Regions from separate parts of the Halomonas sp. BM-2019 genome, predicted to be linked through region 2. Evidence: predicted binding sites of a transcription regulator. Region 2 holds the regulator's gene; each other region holds the start of a gene.
The links. Region 2 encodes sigma-54, which starts transcription at its own class of promoters, with help from an activator protein. Its sites were predicted from a motif close to TGGCACNNNNNTTGCTNT; they were not measured.

Region 1 (4,469 bases), 1.2 Mb from region 2:
AGGCCCCAGGAGCCCGGTTTTCGGGGCTTGCCGGCCATCAACGCGACGCGCACGCACCAAACCAGTGCAAAGTGGAGCGATGCGCACCCAGGCTCGGGCCCTGACGGGGCATCGCCTGCCTTCTTTCGGGTCACCGGGCCGATCCGCGCTCCTCTTGGCGACGCAGGATCGGTTCCTCATCGGGCAGCCGACGGGCGGGTTCTGCACTACGACGGAGCGGCGAGGGCACCTCGGCGGGCGGGGGCGCCGGCTTGACGAGATGGGGCGGCCGTGACTCGCCTTGCGGGGAGCGGCAGGGCCTCGGGCTACCGTCCGGGCACCACGGCCAGGGTGCCCAGCGAGGGGACAGCTAATCGGCGGGACGGTTGACACTGGCCCGGTGCACAAAGATGGTCACCGGCGAGGTACGGTGGCGAACCTCGCCGCTGCCGTCCAGCAACTCGGCCTGCAGCACGTGCTCGCCGGGGTTCATGTTGGCCACCATGAAGGCGGTGGTGTGCATGGCCGTCTGGCTCAGCTGGCCATCCACCAACAGGCGAACCCGGTGATCCTCGCGCAGCTCCGGCTCGATGCCGAGTTCCACCGGCACGTTGCCCGCCGCCCCCACCGGGAAAGCCTGCTCATGGCTCGGCGAGAGGATGCGGAAGCTGTCGTACGGCATGAAGGGCTGGCCCGGCCGGGCGGTCACTGCCGCCGCACCGCTGCCATCGACGCGCGGCACGGCCTCTCCGGTGCGCACTTCGCCGGTGGAGGGCACCACCGTCACCGGCGCCAGCTCCACCTGCTCACCGCCCCGCTCCGGGTTGTCGGTGAACACCACGTTGCCCTGGGCATCGGTGGTGCGATAGATCGTCTGGGCCTGGAGTGTCAGGCTGAACGACAGCCCCACCGCCAGCGCCATCAAGGCCTTGTTCATGGCTACCCCCTGCGTCGCCGCCGCCCCGGCGGCCTGTGGATGGTGTCTGCGACTCCCCCTTGGATAGTGAACAAGAAAAAGGGGTTCCGCCATGGCGGAACCCCTTTCTTGATCAACGCCGCAGCGTCGATGGCAGGCCGGGCCTCGCGGGACCCGGCCGCCGGCACTGAAGGCGCGTCGTCAGCAGCTGTAGTACATGTCGAACTCGACGGGGTGCGTGGTCATGCGAATGCGCTCCACGTCTTCCATCTTGAGCTCGATGTAGGCATCGATCATGTCGTCGGTGAAGACGCCACCCTCGGTCAGGAAGGCGCGATCCGCATCCAGGGCTTCCAGGGCCTGGTCGAGGCTGTTGGCCACGGTGGGCACGGCCTTGCCTTCTTCCGGCGGCAGGTCATAGAGGTTCTTGTCCATGGCGTCGCCGGGGTGGATCTTGTTCTTGATGCCGTCGATGCCAGCCATCAGCATCGCCGCGAAGCACAGGTAGGGGTTGGCGGTCGGGTCGGGGAAACGAGCCTCGACGCGCTTGCCCTTGGGGCTGGCGGTGTAGGGGATGCGGATGGAAGCGGAGCGGTTGCGGGCGCTGTAGGCCAGCATCACCGGCGCCTCGAAGCCCGGCACCAGACGCTTGTAGGAGTTGGTGGAGGCGTTGGTGAAGGCGTTCAGGGCCCGGGCGTGCTTGATGATGCCGCCGATGTAGTAGAGGGCCATCTCGGAGAGGCCTGCGTACTCGTCGCCGGCGAACTGGTTATTGCCATCCTTCCAGAAGGACTGGTGGACGTGCATGCCGGAGCCGTTGTCACCCACCAGCGGCTTGGGCATGAAGGTGGCGGTCTTGCCGTAGGCGTGGGCCACGTTGTGGATCACGTACTTCATTTCCTGAACTTCGTCGGCCTTCTTCACCAGGGTGTTGAACTTGACCCCGATCTCGTTCTGGCCGGCGTTGGCCACCTCGTGGTGGTGCACCTCGACGCTCTGGCCGATGGCCTCCAGGGTGTTGCACATGGCACCGCGGATGTCGTGGAAGCTGTCTACCGGGGGCACCGGGAAGTAGCCGCCCTTGACCCGCGGACGGTGGGCCAGGTTGCCGCCTTCGATGGGGCGATCGGTGGCCCAGGCCCCCTCCTCGGAGGTGATCTTGTACATGGAGCCCTCGATATCGGACTTCCAGTGCACCTCGTCGAAGATGAAGAACTCGGGCTCCGGGCCGAAGAAGGCGGTGTCGCCCAGGCCCGTGGACTGCAGGTAGGCCTCGGCGCGCTTGGCGATGGAGCGCGGGTCACGCTCGTAGCCCTGCATGGTGGCCGGCTCGATAATGTCGCAGCGCAGCACCAGGGTGGAATCCTCGGTGAAGGGGTCGAGGAAGGCGGTGCCATCTTCCGGACGCAGGATCATGTCGGACTCGTTGATGCCCTTCCAGCCGGAGATGGAGGAGCCGTCGAACATCTGGCCGTTCTCGAAAAACTCCTCGTCGACATCCCGGGCCGGGATGGTGACGTGCTGCTCCTTGCCGCGGGTATCGGTGAAGCGCAGGTCGACCCACTTCACGTCGTGTTCTTCAATCAGGGCGAGAGTCTTGGCAGACATGGTGTCCTCCGGGGTTGAACTTGCTCGAAGTGTCGAGGTGTCGCAAAAGGTTTAGCACGTCGCGGGCAATCTGCCCACGACCGCCAGGCCAAGGCCCGACGCCGCCCCACACAATGCACGGCGCATGCCAATAATGCACCCCGATACATCGCAACATAAACAAGTAATTGATATTTAAATATAAACTCGATCACCAACACGCACCAGCCTGAATCACGGGCCGCAGGAGCGCTTCGGCATCCAGTCATCGGATATCGGCAGCGCACACTTGCGGTGCACCTAAGATCCCATGTGCACCAATGGAGGGCGCGCTCCCGTCTAACGCGTGCCGGCTGCGCTCTGGCGATGCCCCACGTCAGCCCAGAAAGTGGAGACAAGCGGAACGCGGGCTCCGAAAATTTCATACCGCCACGCTTTGAGACAATAAAACACCAAGGAGTACACTCTATTACGACAACAACGAGATCCCGGCAGCGAACCCCATGGCCGCCGACCTGCGGATCCACTGGCGCGGTCCCACTATGGAGTTCGCATGGCCACCTTCACCGGCTGCATCCTCATCGACGCCCGCAGTGTCGGCGCCCATCTGCCCCGGCAGCTGGCGGTGGTCGCTCCGCTGTGTCGCCGCAGCCCGCCGGACTTCTCCCTGACGCTGGTGGACGACACCGGCGATACCCGCCTGCCACGCATCGCCCGCCGGTTCGGCGCCCGGCTGATCTCCTTGCCCCAGACGCCACTCGGCCAACGCCTCAACGAGGCCGTCGCCCAGAGCGGAGGCGAGGTCCTGGTGTTCCCTGCTGTTGGCAATGCGGTTACCACCGAGGCGCTGTCACGCCTGGCGGCGCGCATCGTCGCCCATGAGCTGGACGCCAGCGCCCTGCCCACGCTGCACCATGGCCTGCTCCACCGCCTGCTGGCCCGCGTGAGACGACTGCCCAGCGGCGATGGCCTGTGCCTGTCACGCGACTGGTTCGAACGCATCGGCGGCTGCGACCCCGAACTGGACGGCGAGGCGATCGGCGAACTGGTGGAGCGCCTACGCGCCTGCGGCGCCAGGGTCAGTGGCAACACCTACTGACGGCACAGGCCGGTCACGGTGGATAAGCCATAGCGAATGCGTTGACAGGTCGTGACATGCGGGCATTGAGACCGGCTCTGGTCGCCGATAGGGTTGCGGACTTCACTGATAGATCGCCCATGTGCAATAACAAATGACCGAAAGCCAAGCGATGCGACGCAAGAATTTCTGGTCCGGCCTGGGCGTCGCCGCCGTCGCGGTGCTGCTGCTCACCTGGGTCATCCCCACCTGGGGCGGCCGCGGCTTTGCCGTCGGCATGCACCCCCGCACCCTGGCCACCCTCGGTGCCTGGGGCATGCTCGGCTGCGCCCTCGCCCTCAGCCTGCTCAGCGCCATCGCCCTGCTGCGCGCCCGCGAGCCCTTCGTGGTCCGCCCCGACCTCGCCGGCCTGTGGCACCAGGCCTGGCCCTTCGGCTATGTGCTGGCCTTCATCGTGGCCATCGACCGCCTGCCGCTGACCTGGGTCGCCCCGGCGCTGATCGCCGGCCTGCTGCTGATCCTCGGCGAGCGCCGCTGGCATGTGCTGCTGCTCACCGCGGCCATCCCCACCGGCGGCCTCTATGTGCTGACCGTCCACCTGATGCGCATAGGAGTGGTGTGACATGGGATTCGACGCCATCCTCGGCGCCTTCATGGCCGCCCTGCACTACGAGTCCATCGCGGTCATCCTCGGCGGGGTGCTGCTCGGCTATATCGTCGGGGTGATCCCGGGCCTCAACCGCGCGGTGGCCATCGCCATTGCCATCCCGCTGACCTTCTACATGTCCGCCTATGCGGCCATCGCCTTCTTGATCGGCCTCTCCAAGGGCACCGCCGCCGGCAGCGCCGTCTCGGCGATCCTGCTCAACACCCCGGGGGAGCCCTCCTCGGCCGCCACCTGCCTGGACG
Region 2 (4,469 bases):
CACCGCCGTCTACACCGGCGACGTGGATATCCGTCAGGGCAGCATGCGCTTGACCGGCGATCGGGTCGAGATCCAGCGCAACCCCCAGGGCCAGCTCTCCCGAGCCATCGCCACCGGCGAGCGCGCCTACCTCGAGCAGCAGCCCGACCCCGACGAGCCCAAGGTACGCGGCTGGGGCCGCACCATCATCTACCACGTGGCCGAGCGCCGCATCGAGCTGATCGACCGCGCCGAGCTGCACCAGGGCGGCGACACCTTCGACGGCGGCTACCTGGAGTACTTCCTCGATCGCCGCGTGGTGCAGGCCCGCAGCGAGGCCGAGGGCGTCGAGGGACGCCAGCGCATCCGCATGACCCTACAGCCCGAGCAGTAAGGCCGCCCATGCAGACTCTTCATGCCCGCCACCTGGCCAAGAGCTACAAGCGCCGCCGTGTGGTGCAGGACATCAGCCTGGCCATCCGCCAGGGCAGCATCGTCGGCCTGCTGGGCCCCAACGGCGCCGGCAAGACCACCTCCTTCTACATGATCGTGGGGCTGGTGCGCGCCGACGCCGGCGAGGTGGCCATCGACGACCTGGACCTGTCGCGGGCCGCCATGCACGAGCGCGCCCGGTCCGGCATCGGCTACCTGCCCCAGGAAGCGTCGATCTTCCGCAAGCTGTCGGTGGCCGACAACATCATGGCGATCCTCGAGACCCGCCGGGACCTCGACCGGGAGGGGCGCCGGGCGCGCCTCGAGCAGCTACTCGAGGACTTCCACGTAACCCATATCCGCGACAACCTCGGCATGAGCCTCTCCGGTGGCGAACGGCGCCGGGTGGAGATCGCCCGGGCCCTGGCCACGGAGCCCGCCTTTATCCTGCTCGACGAGCCCTTCGCCGGCGTCGACCCCATCTCGGTGGGGGAGATCAAGGGTATCATCCGGCAGCTCAAGGCCCGCGACATCGGCGTACTGATCACCGACCACAACGTCCGCGAGACCCTGGATATCTGCGACACCGCCTACATCGTCGGCGACGGCCAGATCATCGCCGAGGGCAACGCCGAGTCGATCCTCGCCAACCAGCGCGTGCGCGAGGTCTACCTGGGCCAGGACTTCCGCCTCTGACCCGCCTTCCGGCCGCAGCCCCCTGATATGCATGTCGTTATTCGATGGCGGCATGCGTCTTGCGCCTGGCATGGATGTTGCTTCGTCTCCGCTTGCAAGCCCGACGCACCCGCGCTAGGGTGAGGCTTTCCCGTCAGAGAGGGACTCCGTCACCATGGCCATGAAAGCCTCCCTGCAGCTGCGCGTCGGCACCCAGCTGACGATGACGCCCCAGCTCCAGCAGGCCATCGCCCTGCTGCAGCTCTCCACCCTCGACCTGCGCCAGGAGATCCAGCAGGCGCTGGAGTCCAACCCCATGCTGGAGCTCGAGGAGGGCTTCGGCGAACAGGCGGTCAGCGAGACCCCCGAGGATGACTGGGCCAGCGAGATCCCCGACGAGCTCACCACCGACAGCGACTGGTCGGACACCTACCAGGACCTGGGCGCCCCCGCCGGCGGCGAAGGCCCGGACTTCGAACGGGAGGCGAGCGTACAGAGCCTCCAGGGCCATCTGGTCTGGCAGCTGGCGATGACGGACCTGGACCCTCGCGAGCGCCAGGTCGCCGAGAGCCTGATCGATGCGGTGGACCCGGCCGGCTACCTGGCCCAGCCCGTCGACGAGATCCGCGAAGGCCTCCGCGCCCAGGGGCTCGACGGCTTGCGCAGCCGCGAAGTGGAGCAGGTGCTGCTGCGGCTTCAGCAGTTCGAGCCCACCGGTGTCTTCGCCCGCGACCTGCGCGAGTGCCTGATGCTGCAGCTGGCCGCCCTGCCCGACGACACCCCCCTGCTGCCCCAGGCGCGTCGGCTGGTGCGCCAGTTTCTCGAGGCCCTGGCCGGCGACGATCGTCGCCTGCTCAAGCGCCGGCTGGGGCTCGACGACGACGCCCTGGAGGCGGTGATCACCCTGGTGCGCTCGCTGGACCCCCGCCCAGGCAGCGCCTACGCCGGCATCGAACGCGACTACGTGATTCCCGACCTGGTGGCTCGCCACGACAGCGCCGGCTGGCAGGTGGAGCTGAACCCCGAGGCGCTGCCGCGGCTGCGCATCCAGCCCGACTATGCCGCCCTGATCCGTCGCACCGACAAGAGCCAGGACAACCAGTTCCTCAAGGACCACCTGCAGGAGGCCCGCTGGCTGATGAAGAGCCTCTCCAGCCGCAACGACACCCTGCTGCGGGTAGGGCGCGAGATCATGGCCCGCCAGCTTGACTTCCTGGAACAGGGCGAGGAGGCGATGAAGCCGCTGATCCTGGCCGATATCGCCCAGGCCGTGGAGATGCACGAGTCGACCATCTCGCGAGTCACCACCCAGAAGTTCATCTATACGCCCCGCGGCGTCTTCGAGCTGAAATACTTCTTCTCCAGCCAGGTGGGGGGCAACGGCGAGGGCGATGCCCACTCCAGCACGGCGATCCGCGCGCGCATCCGCAAGCTGATCCAGGAGGAGCCGCCACGCAAGCCGCTCTCCGACAGCAAGCTGGTGGCCCTGCTCGAGGAGGCCGGCATCCAGGTGGCCCGTCGTACGGTAGCGAAGTATCGAGAAGCCATGGGCATCCCCTCCTCCAGCGAGCGCAAGCGGCTGCGCTGAGCCCATCTCCCAGCATGCCCCGAGGCGGCAGTCACGTCATCTGCCGGCCGCCACCTGCACAGGCTCCGATAACCCGCATCAGGCCTGCCGCAGCAGCGGCGGTGAGGGGGTATGCAAGGCGGGAAAAAGGGTTACAATCGAGCCATCACCAATGAGCAAGGAGCTTGTCATGCAAGTCAACATCACCGGCCATCATGTGGAATTGACCGACGCCCTGCGTGGCTATGTGGACGAGAAACTGGCTCGCGTGGAGCGCCATTACGACAACATCACCAACGTCCAGGTGATCCTGTCCGTGGAGAAGGAACGTCAACTCGCCGCCTGCACCCTGCATGCCGCCGGTGCCGACCTGCACGCCGAGGCTCAGGATGGCGACATGTACGCCGCCATCGATGCCCTGGCCGACAAGCTGGACCGCCAACTGGTCAAGCACAAGGAAAAGACCCAGGCCCGCGCCCAGGGCGCCGGGGCCCGCTGATCCCGTCATGACACTGGAAACCATCCTGCCCCCCGAGCGCACCCTCTTCGGTGTGCCCGGGGGAAGCAAGAAGCGGGTGCTGGAGTTCTTCAGCACCTTTATCGCCCAGAACACCCCCAGCCTCGACAGCCAGGAGGTGTTCAGCAGGCTGATCGGGCGTGAGCGCCTGGGCAGCACCGGGATCGGCAACGGGGTGGCCATTCCCCATGCCCGGAGTCCCCACTGCAAGGCCCCCATTGCCGGCTTCCTCAAGCTGGCCGAGCCGGTGGACTTCGACGCCATCGACGGCGAACCCGTCGACCTGGTGTTCGTGCTGCTGGTTCCCGAAGAGGCCGACGATGCCCACCTGGCCCTGCTGGCGCAGGTGGCGGGCGTGATGAACGACGGCGAGACACGCACCGTGCTGCGCCGAAGCGAGAGCCAGCGCGAACTGCACGAAAGACTCATCGAGGCGATCCGACGACAGGGCTGACGGCCCGACGGGCCGCCCGGCCAGCCCCCCGACCAGGAGACCCCCATGCAGCTCGTGATCATCAGCGGCCGTTCCGGCTCGGGCAAGTCGATCGCGCTGCAGGCCCTGGAGGACCTCGGCCACTACGCCATCGACAACCTCCCGGCGATGCTGCTGGGCCCGCTGGTGGACGAGCTCAAGGGCGCCGAGTCGCCGCACTCCTCCATCGCCGTGAGCATCGACGCGCGCAACCTCCCCCAGGCCCTCAAGCGCTTTCCCCACCTGCTGCAGGCCCTTCGCGACCGCGGCATCGCCTGCCAGGTGATCTACCTCACCGCCGAGCCGCGGGTCCTGCTCGAGCGCTACTCGGAGACACGGCGCCGCCACCCCCTCACCCGCGACAGCGAGATGACCCTGGCCGAGGCGATCGACTCCGAGGAGCAGGCGCTCTCCGAGATCCGCGACCTGGCGGAGCTGGTGATCGACACCACCCGGCTGTCGGTGCACGAGCTGCGCCGCCGCATCAGTGACCAGGTGGCACGCCACCGTCCGGGGCGGCTGACCCTCACCATCGAGTCCTTCGGCTTCAAGCGCGGCGTCCCCCTGGACGCCGATCTGGTGTTCGACGCCCGCTGCCTGCCCAACCCCTACTGGGATCCGCGCCTGCGCAGCGCCACCGGGCGTGATGCCCCGGTGATGGAGTTCCTGGCCAGCTACCCGGCCGTCGACGAGATGCGCCGCGATATCCAGGGCTGGGTGGAACGCTGGCTGCCCCGCTATCTCGCCAGCCACCGCAGCTACCTGACGGTGGCCATCGGCTGCACCGGCGGCCAGCACCGCTCCGTCTACCTGGCCGAGCAGCTGGC
Region 3 (4,469 bases), 1.6 Mb from region 2:
TCGGGCTCCTTGTGTGTTCGGTGCGGTGGTCGTACCACCCGCGTAGGCCGGATCGTCCCCTAGCATACACCGCGTTGCCCACTAAGAAAAAAGGCCCCCGCGAGGGGGCCTGGACGAGGGTCGATGCCCTGCCGGTGCTGTTACTCGGTGCCGGGCGCCAGGTGGGCGCCCTGGCCGAGCTCGCCGCGCTGGCTGCGGCCGGAGCCGCCACCGCCACCGCGAACCTTGGTGGTGGTGAACTCGGGGTAGGCCTCCATACCGCACTCCGCCAGGTCGACCCCCTCGTACTCCTCCTCCTCGCTGACGCGGACACCCATGGCGGCCTTGATGATCAGCCAGACGACCAGGCTGGCGCCGAAGACCCAGGCGAAGATGGCCACCAGGCCGAGGAGCTGGGCGCCGAAGGTGGCGTCGGCGTTGGTCAGCGGCACGGCCAGCAGGCCCCAGATGCCCACCACGCCGTGCACCGAGATGGCGCCGACCGGGTCGTCGATCTTCAGCTTGTCCAGGGCCACGATGGCGGCGACCACGATGGCGCCGCCCACGGCACCGATCAGGGTGGCACCCAGGGCGGAGGGCGCCAGGGGCTCGGCGGTGATGGCCACCAGACCGGCCAGGGCGCCGTTCAGGGCCATGGTCAGGTCGGCCTTGCGGAACCACAGCTTGGCCAGGATCAGCGCGGCGAGCACGCCACCGGCGGCCGCGGCATTGGTGTTGACCAGCACCTGGGCGACATTGTTGGCGGACTCCACGTCGGAGACCTTGAGCTCCGAGCCGCCGTTGAAGCCGAACCAGCCCATCCACAGGATGAAGGTGCCCAGGGTGGCCAGGGGCATGTTGGCCCCGGGGATGGCGTAGATGCTGCCGTCCTTGCCGTACTTGCCCTTGCGCGGGCCGAGGACCAGCACGCCGGCCAGGGCCGCGGCGGCACCCGCCATGTGCACGATGCCGGAGCCGGCGAAGTCGGAGAAGCCGGCGGCGTCGAGCCAGCCCTCACCCCAGGTCCAGTAGCCGGAGACCGGGTAGATGAAGCCGGTCATCACCACGGCGAAGGCCAGGAAGGCCCACAGCTTCATGCGTTCGGCCACGGCCCCGGAGACGATGGACATGGCGGTGGCCACGAACACCACCTGGAAGAAGTAGTCGGCGCGCATGGAGTAGTAGGGGGCATCGTCGCCGCCGGCCAGCACCGCGTCGACGCTGTTCTCGCCGCCCAGCAGGAAGCCCAGGTTGGGCAGGAAGCCGCCCTCGGCGCTGGAGTACATGATGTAGTAGCCCACCAGCAGGTACATGGTACAGGCGATGGCGAACAGCGCGATGTTCTTGGTGAGGATCTCGGCGGTGTTCTTGGAGCGTACCAGCCCGGCCTCGAGCATCGAGAAGCCGGCGGCCATCCACATCACCAGCACGCCGCAGATCAGGAAATAGAAGGTATCGAGCGCGTAGCTCAACTCGGTCAGTTCACTCATGACGGTCTCTCCAGGAGCGGGTCAGGGACGGGCGGTCAGACGGCTTCGGCACCGCGCTCGCTGGTGCGGATGCGGATCACGTCTTCCAGCGGCGTGACGAAGACCTTGCCGTCGCCGATCTTGCCGCTGTTGGCGGCGCTGCAGATGGCGTCGAGCACGCTCTCCAGGCGGGAGTCGTCCACGGCCACCTCGATCTTGACCTTGGGCAGGAAGTCGACCACGTACTCAGCGCCCCGGTAGAGCTCGGTGTGGCCCTTCTGGCGGCCGAAGCCCTTGACCTCGGTGACGGTGATGCCCTGAACGCCGTTGTCGGCCAGCGCCTCGCGGACGTCGTCGAGCTTGAATGGCTTGATGATGGCGGTGATGAGTTTCATCCCTTGTCTCCCCGGTTGCGTTGGCTATCGGCTCGGCGGCCGCATGCTCCGCATTTAGCGCGAAGCGTGCCATTTTGCGCTTGCGTCTCGATAAAACAACAGGTTGGGCAGGGAGCGGCCTCGCGTCGGCGGCGGTTGTAGTCAGGGGGAGAGCGGGGCTGCACCGCGCTGGTGCTCGGCGGTGGTGCAGGCGCGCCATCCTGGCGCAGTGGCGGGGGCATGCGTTCGTGACCGGGCATGCGTATCCTGTCAGCAGGATTCCATACGTTCAGGAGAGACCCATGGTGAGCCATGACCGTATCAGCCGACTGGCCCAGCAGATCGGCGAGCGCCTGCAGGGCGCTTCCCAGGCACCGGAGGAGGTGCAGAAGGGGATTCAGCAGGTGGTTCGCGGGGCCTTCGACCGCCTGGAGCTGGTGTCCCGAGAGGACTTCGACATCCTGATGGATGTCCTCCAGCGTACCCGGGCCCGAGTGGAAGCGCTGGAGGCGCAGGTGGCGGCGTTGGAGGCGCTGCTGGAGGCGCGCACCGAAGCGGCGCAGCCGCCGGCGGCCGCTCCGGAGGCGACCGGCGACAGCAAGGCACCCGAGGAGGGGGCCGGTCGCTGAGCCTGCCGGGCAGGCCGGCAACCGCTGGACTAGCCTGAGGGCAAGACTCCAGGCGAGGGAACGCCCATGACGCTGGCAATCGTCCATACTCGCGCGGGCCTCGGTCTCGAGGCCCCCGAAGTGCAGGTCGAGGTCCATCTGGCCAATGGCCTGCCGGGGATGACCCTGGTGGGGCTACCCGAGGCGGCGGTGAAGGAGAGCCGCGAGCGGGTGCGCAGCGCCCTGGTCAACGCCGGCTTCGACTACCCGCTGCGGCGCATCACCCTCAACCTGGCGCCCGCCGACCTGCCCAAGGAGGGTGGGCGCTTCGATCTGCCCATCGCCCTGGGGCTGCTGCTCGCCTCGGGGCAGCTGCCCCCGCAGGCCATGGCGGGCATCGAGAGCGTCGGCGAGCTGGCCCTGGATGGCCGGCTGCGCCCGGTTCACGGGGTGCTGCCCCTGGCCCTGGCCACCCGCCGGGCCGGGCGCCGGCTGGTTGTGCCCCGGGCCAACGCCGATGAGGCCGCCCTGGCCGGCGACCTTGAGGTATTGCCTGCCGACCACCTGCTCGAGGTGGTCGGCCACCTGCTGGGGCAGGCCCCCATCGCCCCCCATCGCCTGTCGCGCCCGCCCGAGGCGACGCAGCCGCTACCGGATCTCGCCGAGGTGCGTGGCCAGCACCAGGCGCGCCGCGCCCTGGAGGTGGCGGCCGCCGGTTCACACAACCTGCTGCTGGCCGGACCGCCCGGTACCGGCAAGACCATGCTGGCCAGCCGCCTGCCCGGCATCCTGCCACCGCTCACCGAGGCGGAGGCCCTGGAGGTGGCAGCGGTGCGCTCGGTGAGCGGCCTGCCGCTGGCCGCCCAGTGGGGCCGGCGCCCCTTCCGTGCACCCCACCATACCGCCAGCGCCGCTGCCCTGGTGGGGGGCGGCTCGAAGCCGCGTCCCGGCGAGATCTCACTGGCCCACCACGGGGTGCTGTTCCTCGACGAGCTGCCGGAATACTCCCGCCACGTGCTGGAGGTGATGCGCGAGCCCATGGAGTCTGGGCAAATCCATATCGCCCGGGCCAGTCATGAACGCCGCTACCCGGCCCGCTTCATGCTGGTGGCGGCCATGAACCCTTGCCCCTGCGGCCACCTGGGCGATCCGCGGCAGGCCTGCCACTGCACCGCGGCCCAGATCCAGCGCTACCAGGCCCGTCTCTCGGGGCCGCTGCTCGACCGCATCGACCTGCAGGTGGAGGTTCCGGCGCTGCCGCCGGAACAGCTCACCGCGGCGACGACCGGGGAGTCCTCGGCGGCGGTGCGTGAACGGGTGATGGCGGCCCGCGAGCGGCAGCGGGCCCGGGGTGCGCTCAATGCCCACCTGGCCGGACGCGAGCTGGAGGCGGCCTGCGCCATCGGCGCCGCCGACCGGGCCTGGCTGGCGGATGTGCTGGAGCGGCTCAAGCTTTCGGCGCGGGCCTATCACCGGGTGCTGCGGGTGGCGCTGACCCTGGCCGACCTGGCGGGCGCGCCGAGGCCGGCGCGGGAGCAGCTGATCGAGGCAGTGGGCTATCGGCAGCTGGACCGGCTGCTCAAGGGGTAGGAGGGCTCGGGGGGAGGCTAGAGCGCCGAGGCGTCCAGGGCGCCCTGCAGGCTCTCCTCCCACAGCGCCGACTCGCTGCCGGGGCGGCGCAATACCAGGGTCAGGCGATAGGGCAGCAGTTCCCGGTCGGAGAGCCGCAGGCGCGGGCCGTCGGCCATCAGGTGGCTCTCCAGGCGCCACTGGTTGTCGCCGGCGCCCTCGGCCATGCTGTCGTTCCAGTCGAGCACCTGGGGACCCTCGCGCACCGCCAGCAGTGCCCGGGTCAGGCTCTCGAGGAAGCGCTCCTGGCCGATGCCGAGCTCGCCGTTCACCTCCGGGGCAGCCAGCAGCAGCACCTGGTCGCCAGGCGGTCGCGGCAGGGAGGGGGCCTCCATTACCCGATCGGCGGCGCGCTCGCCCAGGTTGAGCAGCGCCTGGCGCAGGGTTTCGGGGCGGTCGGGGGCGGCGGC

Region 1: glnA (glutamate--ammonia ligase) is a predicted target of sigma-54. The motif match lies at 2,616-2,633, and genes of this name have one in related genera.
Region 3: J5F18_RS00580 (P-II family nitrogen regulator) is a predicted target of sigma-54. The motif match lies at 1,898-1,915, and genes of this name have one in related genera.

What each region holds. Positions count from the first base shown of each region.
Region 1 covers NZ_CP071922.1:579,433-583,901, reverse strand. Annotated here, with positions in the region: gene J5F18_RS02970 (DUF4124 domain-containing protein) at 350-916, opposite strand; gene glnA (glutamate--ammonia ligase) at 1,097-2,503, opposite strand; gene J5F18_RS02960 (hypothetical protein) at 3,036-3,581, shown strand; gene J5F18_RS02955 (hypothetical protein) at 3,733-4,182, shown strand; gene J5F18_RS02950 (tripartite tricarboxylate transporter permease) at 4,184-4,469, shown strand, end outside.
Region 2 covers NZ_CP071922.1:1,736,397-1,740,865, reverse strand. Annotated here, with positions in the region: partial or broken gene lptA (lipopolysaccharide transport periplasmic protein LptA) at 1-373, shown strand, start outside; gene lptB (LPS export ABC transporter ATP-binding protein) at 382-1,107, shown strand; gene J5F18_RS08750 (RNA polymerase factor sigma-54) at 1,262-2,674, shown strand; gene raiA (ribosome-associated translation inhibitor RaiA) at 2,844-3,152, shown strand; gene J5F18_RS08740 (PTS sugar transporter subunit IIA) at 3,160-3,624, shown strand; gene rapZ (RNase adapter RapZ) at 3,670-4,469, shown strand, end outside.
Region 3 covers NZ_CP071922.1:108,025-112,493, reverse strand. Annotated here, with positions in the region: gene J5F18_RS00585 (ammonium transporter) at 141-1,469, opposite strand; gene J5F18_RS00580 (P-II family nitrogen regulator) at 1,505-1,843, opposite strand; gene J5F18_RS00575 (accessory factor UbiK family protein) at 2,125-2,451, shown strand; gene J5F18_RS00570 (YifB family Mg chelatase-like AAA ATPase) at 2,518-4,020, shown strand; gene J5F18_RS00565 (hypothetical protein) at 4,038-4,469, opposite strand, start outside.